4 regions of the Oceanobacillus aidingensis genome follow, and region 2 is predicted to be linked to each of the others. Evidence: riboswitches for the same ligand, from Rfam matches in the RefSeq annotation. Region 2 holds a riboswitch; each other region holds the start of a gene.
What was found. A riboswitch is a leader RNA that binds a small molecule or an ion and turns the genes downstream of it on or off. The one in region 2 is predicted to bind S-adenosylmethionine.
Positions count from the first base shown of each region.

Region 1: it holds a riboswitch for S-adenosylmethionine, as region 2 does, so the genes downstream of both, ACFO3P_RS03065 (homocysteine S-methyltransferase family protein) here and ACFO3P_RS13590 (methionine ABC transporter ATP-binding protein) in region 2, are expected to answer to the same signal.
Region 3: it holds a riboswitch for S-adenosylmethionine, as region 2 does, so the genes downstream of both, ACFO3P_RS16190 (5-methyltetrahydropteroyltriglutamate--homocysteine S-methyltransferase) here and ACFO3P_RS13590 (methionine ABC transporter ATP-binding protein) in region 2, are expected to answer to the same signal.
Region 4: it holds a riboswitch for S-adenosylmethionine, as region 2 does, so the genes downstream of both, ACFO3P_RS04840 (iron-containing alcohol dehydrogenase family protein) here and ACFO3P_RS13590 (methionine ABC transporter ATP-binding protein) in region 2, are expected to answer to the same signal.

Region 1 covers NZ_JBHSFT010000002.1:104,168-107,706, forward strand. Annotated here, with positions in the region: gene ACFO3P_RS03055 (YitT family protein) at 1-52, shown strand, start outside; gene ACFO3P_RS03060 (hypothetical protein) at 331-633, opposite strand; SAM riboswitch class I at 1,028-1,128, shown strand; gene ACFO3P_RS03065 (homocysteine S-methyltransferase family protein) at 1,246-2,298, shown strand; gene ACFO3P_RS03070 (cyclase family protein) at 2,325-3,074, shown strand; gene ACFO3P_RS03075 (5-methyltetrahydropteroyltriglutamate--homocysteine S-methyltransferase) at 3,110-3,539, shown strand, end outside.
Region 2 covers NZ_JBHSFT010000020.1:88,930-92,468, reverse strand. Annotated here, with positions in the region: gene ACFO3P_RS13610 (arsenate reductase family protein) at 1-167, shown strand, start outside; gene gcvH (glycine cleavage system protein GcvH) at 234-614, shown strand; gene ACFO3P_RS13600 (toprim domain-containing protein) at 829-1,194, shown strand; gene ACFO3P_RS13595 (thioredoxin family protein) at 1,339-1,659, shown strand; SAM riboswitch class I at 1,800-1,899, shown strand; gene ACFO3P_RS13590 (methionine ABC transporter ATP-binding protein) at 2,028-3,050, shown strand; gene ACFO3P_RS13585 (methionine ABC transporter permease) at 3,043-3,539, shown strand, end outside.
Region 3 covers NZ_JBHSFT010000044.1:27,222-30,760, forward strand. Annotated here, with positions in the region: gene ACFO3P_RS16185 (GNAT family N-acetyltransferase) at 1-290, opposite strand, end outside; gene ACFO3P_RS16190 (5-methyltetrahydropteroyltriglutamate--homocysteine S-methyltransferase) at 800-1,915, opposite strand; SAM riboswitch class I at 2,012-2,114, opposite strand; gene ACFO3P_RS16195 (hypothetical protein) at 2,229-2,702, opposite strand; gene ACFO3P_RS16200 (Fic family protein) at 2,990-3,331, opposite strand.
Region 4 covers NZ_JBHSFT010000007.1:89,969-93,507, reverse strand. Annotated here, with positions in the region: gene ACFO3P_RS04855 (YibE/F family protein) at 1-346, shown strand, start outside; gene ACFO3P_RS04850 (YolD-like family protein) at 423-698, opposite strand; gene ACFO3P_RS04845 (hypothetical protein) at 695-910, opposite strand; SAM riboswitch class I at 1,163-1,279, shown strand; gene ACFO3P_RS04840 (iron-containing alcohol dehydrogenase family protein) at 1,377-2,477, shown strand; gene ACFO3P_RS04835 (MetQ/NlpA family ABC transporter substrate-binding protein) at 2,501-3,316, shown strand; gene ACFO3P_RS04830 (glutathione ABC transporter substrate-binding protein) at 3,374-3,539, shown strand, end outside.

The DNA.
Region 1 (3,539 bases), on a different contig from region 2:
ATTTGTAACTGTCTATGATGTGTCAGAAGTACGCGGCGGTAATTTTAAATAAAGCATCGACTTCTCTTAAATCAAAAAAGGCAGCCAATGAATCCATTTCATTGGCTGCCTTTTGATTAGTATAGGGTGAAAAAGCTTATTGTACGAAGGGGTACACGATAGCTTATGATTTTGCTCTGAATATATCCGCAACTGCATGAAATACCTCAACACCTTGATAAGTGAAAACGGACAATGCAGTCAGTGAAAAGAACCCAATAACAATTAATCTGAAAATCATCATAGTTTTTGCCTCCTCTTTTAATTTTTAATTTTTTTATTAAAAGAGGCTTAAACCACGAAATTGGATTGATAGAAAACAGGTGTCAGCAGCTGTTTCGTACGGTTGACCCGCACAATCGTAGTGAATAAACAGAGACTGCCTAATAAGAATAAGGTAATGACTAAACCTGGACTTGCTATAAATGATTTATCTTGCTGGTCATTTCCGCCAACGCCTAAATCAGGTGACGATTGGGAATCAATCAGTATTTCATGATCGGTGAGAACGTAGCTGTGATGTACACCTGGGAATAATTGTGTCATTGGCAAAAGGATAATCATTAAAGCAATCATCAAATATCTATTCAACATCTACGCCCCCTTCCGTATGATAAATATATTTTTTGATTCGATTTCTTAAAGCGAAAGAATTAATTATACCAATAATGAAGAATAAATTCAATATAATGTCTACATGTTTTAGAATTAATTTGTATTATATGCTTATTTTTCGGGTGTGTCTATACTTTTTGAACATTTTATGAATTTTTCTCCATGAAATTAACATTCCTTTTTTTTACGGAATTTAAACATCTGCTTAGAGATATAAAGCCGTGCGTGTTTGGAACTTCTCTCTATGATATGAGATATTTACAAGATTCATTCAAACCGATTCAAAAACCGCTGAAATATTTTTAAAATTTCTTATTGACATGGAATTCAAATAGATATATAGTTATCTACAACAAATAAATAGCAATACATTTTCTTATCCAGAGAGGTGGAGGGACTGGCCCTTCGAAGCCTCGGCAACAGACTTATAAAAGAACTGTGCCAATTCCAGTAGCGTTAGCTAGCAGATAAGAAGAGACATTGATATCGTACTCAAAACCTCTTCTTTCTGAAAGAAGAGGTTTTTTCGTGTCTATATCGACTTATCCGCAGCGAACCAAATAATTAAAAGCTTACAGGAGGAATGGAACGATGGCGAAAAGAAGTTTGGAAGAGCGATTAAAGCAAGGAACAGTTATTGTAGGGGAAGGATATTTATTTGAATTGGAGCGCAGAGGGTATTTGCAGGCGGGCTCCTTTGTACCCGAAGTAGCGCTGGATAACCCGGAAACGCTAAAGGCAGTTTATCGTGATTACATGAAAGCAGGTTCCGATGTAGTGCTTGCCTTTACATACAACGCACACCGAGAAAAAATGCGCATTATCGGTAAAGAGGACTTATTAGAGCCTCTAAATAGAAATGCTATTAAATTAGCGAAGGAAGTAGCAAAGGAACATCCGACAGAGGAAGCTCTGGTTGCAGGAAATATATCGAACACCAATATTTTTAATCCGGAAGATCAGGAATCCAAGGATAAAGTCAGAGCGATGTTTAATGAAATGGTTTCATGGTGTAAGGATGAGGATGTTGACTATATTAACGGAGAAACTTTTTATTATCATGAAGAAGCATTGATTGCTTTAGAGGAAATTAAAAAATATGATTTACCGGCAGTTATTACCTTGGGATTAATGGGTGAAAACATTTTACGTGATGGTTACACAGTGGAAGAGTCATGTAAGATTTTAGAGGATAACGGCGCCTTGGTTGTTGGGATGAACTGTTTCCGGGGGCCGGACACGATGCAGCCGTATTTAGAAAAGATTCGTGACAAAGTAGACGGGTATGTTGGAGCACTGCCGATTCCATACCGGACAACAGAAGAGAATCCAACCTTCTTTAACTTGCCGGATGGAGGGTGCAGCTGTCATTTACCAACGGAAACAACCTTCCCGACTTCTCTGGATCCGCTATATCATAACCGCTATGAGCTGGCAGAATGGGCGAAACAAGCACATAGCATCGGCGTGAATTATATCGGTTTATGCTGTGGAGCTTCACCGGCAATGCTGCGTGCGGTTGCGGAAGCTGTCGGCATCGAAACAATTAATTCAATTTATTCTCCAGATATGCATAAACACTTTTTATTTGGTGAAGATGAAACATTGCAGGATCATATCACAGATTACAAAACAAAAGCGTAAAACAATATATTGGGAGGCGGCTTATCATGACAGTTACCAAAGAAAATGAAATCTTACACGCGTTAGAAACACTAAAATCAAAAACATGGGTAGATTTAACACATACATTCGGTCCTAATTCGCCGCATTTTGCCGCATTTAAAGATGCCGAGTTTGAAACATTATATACGCATGATGACGGGTTTTTCGCACAGCAGTTCAGTGTTTCCGGACAATATGGCACACATATTGATGCACCTATTCATTTTGTTCGTGATCAGCGCTATTTAGAGGAGCTGGATTTAAAAGAAGTTGTCCTCCCAATCGTTGTGATTGATAAATCAGAAGCAGCCGGAGAAAACCATGATTATATTTTAACGGTGGAGGACATTTTAGCTTTTGAAGAGGTGCATGGAAAGGTTGAAGCGGGTACATTTGTCGCGTTACGGACAGATTGGAGCAAGCGCTGGCCGGATAAAGGTGCATTTGAGAATAAGGATGAGAATGGAGACAGTCATTTACCCGGATGGGGGCTCGATGCTCTGAAGTTCTTATTTGAAGAAAGACAGATTAAAGCAGTGGGTCATGAAACGTTTGACACGGATGCGGCTGTGGATGCCAGAAAAAATGGTTCATTGATCGGCGAGTATTATGTATTAGAGCAGGATACTTTTCAAGTAGAGCTGCTGACGAATCTGGATCAATTGCCGGCAAAAGGAGCTGTGATTTTCAATATTAGTCCCAAGCCTGAAAAAGCAAGCGGTTTTCCAGTTCGATCGTTTGCCATTTTGCCATAATAAATACTATCTACCAAAAAGGGAGAAGGAATAACATGACAAAAACAGCAGTGAAAGCACCATTTCGTGCAGACCATGTCGGAAGTTTATTGCGGCCGGAACGGATTCATCAAGCTAGAAAGAACTTTCAAGAAGGAGCTATTTCCAAAGCGGATCTTCATCAGATTGAAACAGAAGAAATCAAACGTATCGTAGATAAGCAGATTGAAGTCGGCTTAAGCGCTGTTACGGACGGGGAATTCAGACGCCGCTTTTGGCATACGGATTTTCAAGAGCATCTAAACGGTGTGGAAGGATATGTGCCGGATACAGGATTTCAATTTGTTGGAGAAGAAACAGAACGCTATAATGTGCGTGTCACAGGAAAGGTTTCCTTTAATCCGGATCACCCGCATGTTAAGGAGTTTGTGGAATTCAAAGAAATCGTCGGAGACCGTGCGATTGCCAAACAAACGATTCCAAGTC
Region 2 (3,539 bases):
AATATCGGGAATTAAATTTGAAAGAAAGAATAAATGATTTATCGCCGCAGGAAATGGCGGAGATTTTAGCTTCTGATGGTATGCTCATCAAAAGACCGGTCTTAACCGACGGCAAGAAAGTAACTGTCGGATTTAAAGAAGAAACCTATGAATCTGTCTGGAAATAGTGCTAGAAATGTAACTGACTTCCATGTATAGTTGAAGAGAATAAAGTTTTGTTGGAGGGATACGAAATGAGCTTGCCAAATGATTATTTATATTCAAAAGAACATGAATGGGTAAAAAAAGAAGATGGAAAAGTTCGTATAGGAATTACAGACTTTGCACAGGATGAGCTTGGCGATATTGTTTTCGTAGAATTACCGGAAGTCGGCGATTCTTTAGAGCTGGAAGAGCCATTTGGAAGTGTGGAATCTGTTAAAACGGTATCCGAGCTGTATGCTCCAGTCAGCGGAAAAGTGGTAGAAGTAAATGAAGAACTGGAAGACAGCCCAGAGCTTGTGAATGAATCACCGCATGAAAAAGCATGGATGATTGTTATTGAACTTGAGAATGAAGCAGATTTAGAGGAATTATTAGATTCGAAAGCATACCAGGAATTTATCGAAGGATAATAAAATTACATTACACCTATTTTAGAGAAAGAGAAAATACAGGCGCTGCTCCTGAATTTTCAAAAAAGGCTCTAAAAATAGGTGAAAAAGAGCTGACTTTTCCACATTCGTGTATAGTTAGCTCTTTTCTTTTCATATAATATAGAAAAAGCATAGGATAGGATTAGGTTAAAAAAGATGTTTACCTAATCACTTCGATAAGGAGTGCAAAACGATGATGGAAGATGATTACAACAAAGTCATAATCGTTGAAGGGTTATCTGATAAAAAGCATCTAGAAAAAATTCTTGACGACAATACCATCACCATTGTTTGTACAAATGGAACCATCGGTGTAGAAAAATTTGAAGAGCTGTTGGAATATTATCATTTGGACGATACAGATGTATTTATTCTGGTGGACGAGGATGATTCGGGAATGAAACTCCGAAAACAGCTAGCCAGGGAACTGCCGCACGCAGAGCATATTTATGTAAGCAGTGAATTTCGTGAGGTTGCCGCCACCCCAAAAAGAATGTTGGCAAGTATTCTGGCAGGAAAACGCATTGGAATCAATCTCAATTACCTTGCAAAATGGTAACGTAAAACGTTAAAATAAGAATGGATTCTATTCGCCGAGGAAATAAATAAGGAAAGATGCGAAGTCGTTTTATACGCAATCAGTGTAATCCTTTCACTCAGCATATATTATTTTATGGGAAGAAAAAGATTGAGGGGAATGAACTTGAAACAGTTTAGTGGAGAAGAAAAGAATCATCAACGATTCATACTATATATTTATACACCATTTTGCGGGACATGTACGGTAGCCCGCGCTATGCTTGAAAAAATAGAAAGACTGCATAAAACTGATATATTTACGGAGATGAACGCGTCCATGCACCCTGATTTTATGCAGTCTCATCAAGTCGAAAGCGTGCCATGTCTTGCATTTATGGAAAACGGTAAAATGATTGAGAAAGTGTACACGTTTCAATCGACAGCAAATATTTATCAGTATTTGATGAAATACAAACCGGAATTATTCACAGCAATAAACAACTAAGTTTTTTCTGTACAAGAGGACGGTTCAATATACGAGAAGCAGCAGATTCCACAGAAACCTGAGTGAATGGCTAGGGATTGTGATTGACAAGGCACAAATGGCATGCTACTATAATGGCACTTCATTTAAAAATAGGCAAACTCTTATCAAGAGCGGTGGAGGGACTGGCCCATTGAAACCGCGGCAACCTTCAATCATTGAAAAGGTGCCAATTCCTGCAGGAAACTGTAAAGATAAGGGAGCAATGGACGATATTGTGTATAATAAAGCGTCTTTCTGTTCTCTTGCAGAAAGACGCTTTTTCAATGAAGAGAAAAGTAAATCGTACACAATAAAATAGGTTTGTACACATATAGGAGTGAAATAAAGTGATATCCATTGAAGGATTGAAGAAAATATTCTCTTTAGAAAAAAAAGATATTGTCGCTGTTGATAATTTAAATCTTAACGTAGCAGATGGAGATATCTATGGCGTCATCGGATACAGCGGGGCAGGGAAAAGTACTTTTGTCCGCTTGATTAACAGGCTGGAAGAACCGACGACAGGTACGATAAAAATCGGTGATCAGGTTATTACCTCCTTATCGAAAAAGGATTTGCGTATCGCCAGGCAGGATATTGGAATGATATTCCAGCATTTTAATCTGCTCTGGTCCCGGACAGTCGCTGAAAATATAGAATTTCCGCTTGAGATTTCCGGTGTGGAGAAAAGCGACCGGAAAAAGCGGGTGCTGGAATTGATTGAATTAGTAGGCTTGGCAGGAAAGGAAAATGCCTATCCGGCACAGTTAAGCGGCGGACAAAAGCAGCGGGTCGGAATTGCAAGAGCATTGGCGAATTCACCGAAAGTCCTGCTTTGTGATGAAGCGACCTCCGCACTTGATCCGGAAACAACGAATCAAATCCTGCGTTTATTGCAGGATATTAATGAAAAGCTGGGTCTAACCATTATTTTGATTACCCATGAAATGCATGTTATCCGCAAAATTTGTAATCGGGTTGCTGTGATGGAACAAGGGAAAGTGGTAGAAGAAGGAACGGTTCTCGATGTATTTACCAGACCAAAGCAGCCGGTAACGCAGAAGTTTGTTGAACAGCTGACTGGTCCGGATGAGGAAGAGGAAGACATGACAGAGTTGAAGGAAAGATATCAAGAGGGCGCGTTATTACGGATTCAGTTTTTAGGAGAAAGTGCAAATCAGACCGTAATCAGCCAGCTTGTGAAGAATTTTGATATCCATGTTAATATTTTGCAGGGGAAAATCACCCAGACACAGGTCGGGAGCTATGGGACATTGATTGTTCAGCTGATTGGAAATCAGCTGAAAGAGGCAATGCAGTACCTGGAGGAACAGGATGTTATTGAATTGGAGGTAATTCAGCATGCTTGAGGAATTATTTCCAAACGTTACGATAGAAGATTTAGTAGAAGCTTCTCAAGAAACACTTTACATGACCATTATAGCTTTAGTCGGCACAGCCATTATTGGCTTACTTTTAGGGCTGCTGTTATTTTTAACGTCGAAAGGGAACTTTTGGGAAAATCGATTGATTAATTTTGTTGTTGCAACATTTGTCAATGTATTTCGTGCCGTTCCGTTTATTATATTAATCCTGCTGTTATTTCCTTTCACCGATTTTGTAGTAGGGACATTGCGCGGTCCTAATGCTGCACTGCCGGCTTTAATCCTCGGATCTGCACCTTTCTATGCAAGATTAGTGGAGATTGCATTGAAAGAAGTAGACAAAGGAGTTGTAGAAGCTGCAAAAGCAATGGGAGCTAAAGCAAGTACGATTATTTTTAAGGTGCTGCTTCCGGAGTCCAAGCCTGCACTTGTATCGGGGCTGACGGTTACAGCGATTGCTTTAATCGGTTATAC
Region 3 (3,539 bases), on a different contig from region 2:
TTAACTTTGGTGAAAAATTTCTCATAAAGTGTTTTTCCAATGTCTTTCTTCCTGTAATCCGGGTGTACACCGACAAAATGAATATATGCTTCATCTGACTGATCTTGAGATAAAAATCCAATTAAAAAACCTATTATCTCGTCATCTTCTTCTGCGATAAAGCTGGTATTCTTAAAATGTTGAAAAAATAATTTAGGCAGCATTCCTGCCATATCACGCCCGCCCCACCAGTCGTTTATCTGCGGAATCAGGACATCATAATCCGAACTTTGTAAACTGCGAATTTCCATTCTACATTCTCCCTTTTATTTGAAACGATGTACTATCATTCGTATAAATTCTTTTATTTACCATGATAAAACAGCTGAATATTCTTATTGTTATTACTAATATATCAAAAAATTATAATGATTTCTTTCTTTGTTTGAATTTTTTTGGAATTTATATTTAATTTTTCACGCCCGTATGTTAACCTTGATTTAAATTAGGTTGACAAAGAGAGGAGCGTTTTTTTGTTCAAATCGTTTAAAAATCAATTCATCCTTTCGTCAGTTGTTTCAATATTATTCATCATAAACACTTACTTACTTTTTAATTTTACTTATCAAATCAGTGACATAATGGCAAATTTATTTTTGTTCATCACCTTAGCTTCCGTTTTCAATACTGGTTTATTAGCTCAAAAGTATTTTCATTCAAAACAATCTTCTCTAAATGATTCATAGTACGTATTCAAAAAAGTTCGACAAAAAGGAGATTTGGAAAGCTCACCTCTCCAAATCTCCCTTGCTCATCACTCTTATTTCCAGACATCTTCAGCAATTCGCACAACATGCCGGATTTTTTCCCATTGCTGTTTCTCACTCAATAAATTCCCTTCCTCTGTGGAAGCAAACCCGCATTGAGGACTCAGGCAAAGCTGATTCAACGGTACATAGCCCGCCGCTTCTGTAATTCTTGCTTTAACAGCCTCCGGATCTTCCAGCTCGCTGAACTTAGACGTGATAAGACCCAGCACAATGAATAAATCATCACGGTTCACATGGCGTAAAGGTTCAAATCCGCCCGAGCGGTCATCATCAAACTCCAGGAAAAGACCATCCACCTGTAAACCGCCAAAAATCGTTTCTGACACCGCCTCGTAACCGCCGCTTGACATATAGGTAGATTGGAAATTCCCCCGGCAAATATGCATTGTTACCAGCATATCATCCGGTCTGTTCGCAATCGATTCATTGATTGCTCTCGCACATAATTCAGCTGTTTTCTCTGGATTTCTTCCTTTTTCAAGCAACGAATTTCTGCCCTTCTCTGAGAAAAAGGTTGCCCAGGACGTATCATCCAACTGTAAGTAGCGGCAGCCTTCATCGTATAATGCCTGAATCACCCCTTGATAAGCAGCAACCAGGTCATCAATAATGGCTTCATCATTTTCATAAATTCCTTCTTCAAAATCCGCCCGGAAAAAGAGCATGTTCGGACTCGGAATCGCAAATTTTGCAACCGCATCCCCGGCAATACCATGCAGGAATTTATAATGCTCAATCATATAATGATTACTAAAACCAATTTTACCGGTTACCTTAATGCCTCGTTTTTTCGTTTCCACACCAGTGAATTGCAAGCCTTGCTCCGCGGTATAGCCTTCCACGCCATCGAAGCCTTCCAGAAAATCAAAATGCCACCAGGCACGGCGAAACTCCCCATCTGTCACCGATTGAAGACCTGCTTTTTTCTGCTGTTCTACCAGTTTGATAATTTCCTCATCTTCCAATTGACGCAATTGTTCTGCACTGATTTCTCCTTTTGCCCTCTGGGCACGCGCTTCTTTTAAACGCTTGGGACGAAGAAAACTCCCTACATGATCTGCTCTGAATGGAGCCCGTGTATTTTTTGTCTCTGCTGATATCGCCATCGAATACCCCTTCCTCTTTGTCTCCTATATTCATTCTATATTCCATTAAAAAAAACCCCTTCCGAAAATAGAAGAGGTTCGATATGATAAAATCTCTTCTTATCTTCAAGCAAAAATGCTTCTGGAATTAGCACAGTACAAATCAACGTCTGCTGCTAAGGCTTCAGCGGGCCAGTCCCTCCACCTTTCTCGATAAGAATATATGGAATTATACGAATAATTACAGTTTACTTTACATGGAAGCAATGAATTCGTCAAGGAGAATCCCAAAATATAGGAATCTTTCTGCGATCGATTTTAAATCAAAATTGCGTTACCTTTTTTTATCGGAAAAAATTTTATAATCTTCACTGATCACAAAAGCAGAAAAATACAAGCAAAAAAATAAAATAGCTGCTCCTTCCCATGATACACTAACCCTCGTAAATAGGGGCTCAATACATATTTTATAAAAACTAACACTAAGCAACCATTGAACGACATAACTCCAAAGCATTACTTTCTTTGTCTGTTTCATTTTCGCTGCTTTAAGGATTAGCATATATAACAAATCAAACAGCATCCCCACCACGTAAGACAGAAAAAGCAATCCTCCGAAGTAAAGAAAATTAATAAAAATACTATCAAAAAAATGTATTTCGATAAGATTCCAGCCTGCTAAAATATTAGATAAACCATATGTTATTAAAATAGGAATGGCTACAATAACTGCGATACTACCCATTACTAGACCAACAGTAAGCAAATTGGCAACAAGGGTAGAAAAATCCATTTTTTTATTATTCAAAATTCATTGAATCCTCCTTGTCTATACCTATATTATAAGGGACTATTACATCCTAATGAATATATATTCTTTTAACTCACTGTACTACAATATCAACTGAAGATTTCCCTAAATTTTCATGTTTCTGAAACGACAGTAACAACTTTTTTATCGCTCAGTTAGTTTAGAGCCATTCGCTCCCCAAATTTTGAGCTGTAGTTTTCGTAGCAAATTCATCTTCTTTTTGATTTAATTCCATCCTATCACATCCTATGTGCCGATAAACTTCTACTAAATGAAGGTTCTATTTATAAATCTTTTAAAAAAGCTAAATAATTTTCTAACGTTTTCACCTCTCGCTCGGCTATAAACAATAGAAAGGGTTCATAATCCCCTTCTGTTCCAGAAATATCTAAAGCCTCGTAATACTTGAATCTATCGTCCTTTTCAATTGTAATTGGAGGAAATCCAGACTTCATCAATTCAAAATTCATAAGTAATCTAGAGGTTATTCCATTTCCGTTAGAAAAAGGATGAATATTTACAAATTTTGCATGCAGCAGACAAGCTTTTCCTAAAGGGGGAGTCTTGAAAGCGTATTTTACTTTCTTAGAATCCCTTATACTCTGGAGTGCAAGCCTTTCGCGAATGCCTTAGTTGGGACTGCGATTACTCGCCCCATCAAAAACGTTGCACTTATACTTTATTCCTTGAATTCTTTATGCTTTCTTAAAGTGTAAAAAATAACGAGTTCTCTGATCTTTAAATTTCTTCCATTATATTTTATTCGTCCCAAATGATGCTAACCACCATTATACCATATACCAAGTCCGATCAACTTTCTTAGAATTCTATGAA
Region 4 (3,539 bases), on a different contig from region 2:
CATTTCAATCACCTCTCCGATGCGTGAAATCCACGACCAGAATCCGGAAATTTCCAGAAAGAATCTATTTTTCGCCGGCATTCGTATTGGCCGTGATATTCTAGGTACAAGCACAAACACGCTATTCTTCGCCTTTTTCGGAGGGTATATGGGACTGCTAATCTGGTTTAAGGATTTAGATTACTCTCTTGGCCAAATTATAAATGCCAAAGTGTTCAATGATGAAATGCTTGGAATCCTTATTTCGGGCCTTGGCATCGCTCTGGTTATTCCGATTGCTTCTCTGATGAGTGCATATTATTTGAAGAAGCAGAAAAAGGACATCGCGTTGGATGAGCAGAAATAGGTAAAAGCAGCCTTACGCTGTTTATGTTTAGAAATAAGCCCGAATGATTCCGCTTGGAATACATTCGGGTTTTTATCTACAATATAAAAACGTCCATTACATCATTAAACTTAATGATTGTAAAATCCTTTTGACCCAGCTTATCAACTATAGCTATGTGCTCGTCTTGATAGTTAATGCTGTCTATATATCCTTTTATATGATGAACATGACAATCCTGATAGCATTTCACTTCAATAAGCAAATTATCTTTATGTGCGATAATTAATTGAAAGCAATTCTGCTTCCGTTGCCGCTCATTTAACATTGTTTTTTCTTTCGTATTCCTTTCTTCCTGTACACCAATATTCAAGCCCCGACGCTCCTTTTTACACACCCTATGGATAAAATATTTTCTATCTTAAAGCTGCGCACCTGTTTTTTATAGTAACAATAAGCAAGAATCCTTTTATCATCTATACCTACGACGCGAATAACACGCTGCGTTACATTGTTATGGCGGTCGATATAATAGATCATGATTTTTTCCTTTTTATCCAGAGAATGATGAAGTAATCCAATCATATTTATTCCTCCAAATAAGAACTTTTGTTCTGAACATTTGTTCTTATTATATCAAAAAATAAGAAAGAGTAAACATGAAATAAATGGATGAATGTGTTTTAAAAGAAACGAGCGATAATCCGTTCAAGTATTTGGATTTTGGGACCAAAAATGGTGCTGATTAACATAATTAGCCCGCCAGCTCCCTTGCATCAAGCTATATTTGACTTTTCTCATATTTCATATTAAAATGTATCCACAGTTACATAAGAACTCTTATTGAGAGTGGCGGAGGGACTGGCCCGATGAAGCCCGGCAACCTTTCTAGAACTCGTTCTAAAAAAGGTGCTAAATCCTGCAAAGTGCATAATGTGCTTTGGAAAATAAGAGAGGACGTTTCGTAAATGAACTTATTCAACCTCTCTAGAACGAAATAGAGAGGTTTTTTATGTAGCATTTAAACACATGTAAAAGGGGTTATCTTACCATGCAAACAGTTACTGTAAAGGGATCGCCCAGCCATTATCAAATCGGTGAAGGTTCTCTGGAATACCTGATAGAAAATCTGAATGACTTGCGGGTGAAGCGGATTGCTGTAGTTGCCGGGCGTACTGCTTGGGAAAAAGCAAAACCATATCTTCCTTCTGCATTGCTGGATCAAATAGAGGAAAAAGATATACATACTGCAGATGGGCATTGCACCGTGGAACGAACTGACAGACTGGCCTCGATTTATGAAGAACAGCAAATAGATGCTGTCATCGGCATCGGCGGGGGAACAGCTCTGGATATTGCCAAAGCAGCGGCTGCCAATGCGCAAATAAAAAGTATCTTAATCCCAACGATTGCCGCCACCTGCGCAGCTTGGACGCCATTAAGCGTCTTTTATCAGGAAGATGGTGCTCATTCTCATTACACTGAGTTTCCTGAATCTAATACACTCGTAGTGGTAGAACCAGCAATTATTGCAGAAGCTCCTGTAAAATACTTAAAAGCAGGCATTGGCGATACGTTAGCCAAATTCTATGAAGCTCGCTCTCTAGTTGAAGCCTTCTACCCTGAAGGCACGCTTCCAGTCTGGCTGCAAATATCTCAATTCGCCGCTCGTGCCTGCAAGGATATTTTGCTGGATGACAGTGAAGCAGCAATCCAAGCTTGTGAGAGTAACCAAGTCACTGATGCTCTTATTCGTGTTATCGAAGCAATTATCGCAACAGGCGGTATGGTTGGCGGCTTCGGCGGAAAAGCTGGACGAATTGCAGGTGCGCATTCCATTCATAATGGGTTAACTGCTGCCCCGCAGATTGCCGATTCACTTCACGGGGAAATTGTATCCTACGGCATTTTAGCTCAGCTTGCTATCGAACAGGATAAAAACGAGCTTACGAAGCTATTAGCTTACTATGATACATGGGGATTCCCGACAAAATTAGCAGACTTCTCCATACATACGGATGATCAGGAGCTGCTGGAAACCATTGCGAAAAAAGTGACACGGGAAGAAGAATCCATTCATTTGATGAAAGAAGAAATTAATGCAAATACCGTTATCGACGCATTTTTACAACTTGAGAGTGTTACTAAATAAAAAAAGAAAGTAGGAAAATCATCATGAAAAAGAAATATTTACTTCTTATTACAGCTTTATTATTCGTTTTCCTCGCTGCTTGCGGAGGAGATGAGGAAGAGAGCGGTTCAGATTTACTTGAAGACGGCGTATTGACAGTAGGTGTAACAGCCGGTCCACATGAAGAAATTGTTGAAAAAATAGCTGAAATTGCAGCAGAAGACGATTTAGAAATTAAAACAGTTGTTTTTAGTGATTATGTGATGCCAAACGTTTCACTGGATGAAGGTGAAATTGACATCAGCAGCTTCCAGACAGAGCCTTTTATGGACAGCATGGTGGAAGAAAGAGGCTTGGATATTGTGAAGGTAGCAGATACCGTTACTTTCCCGATGGGAGTTTATTCCGAATCGGTTGATTCTCTGGAGGACCTTCCTGATGGCGCAACATTAGGGCTCCCTGGCGACCCTACAAACAGCGGACGTGCTTTATTATTATTTGAACAAGCTGGTCTTATCACATTAGAAGAAGGCTTGGGTGTAAATGCAACCGTAAATGATGTAATTGACAATCCGAAAGACCTTGAATTACTGGAATTAGACTCTGCACAAATTCCAAGACAGCTTGGCGAAGTTGATGCAGCAGCAATCAATTCAAACTTTGCAATTGAAGCAGGGCTTTCACCCAATGATGATTCGCTCTTTATCGAGCAGGATTCTACATTCGTTAACTTGATTGCAGCTCGTACAGAAAACCAAGATGATGAAGTCGTTCAGCAATTTATTGATATTTACCATACAGACGAAGTGAAAGAATTTATTGAAGAAAACTTTGATGGCTCTGTTGTTCCAGGCTGGTAAATCTTTATTTTCAGGTAATATACTCAGACTACGATACTTAAAGGAGAAAACAGCATCATGAGAATACAGAAAAAGATATATGTACTTGCATTTATTGCTCTGTTCAGCCTGGTACTTGCCGCCTGTGCCAGTGAACCAGATGACAATGCATCCTCTGACAGCAATACGACAGAGGGAGGATCGCAGGGCGGCGATTTAATTATTACCACACCAGCCGATGCTG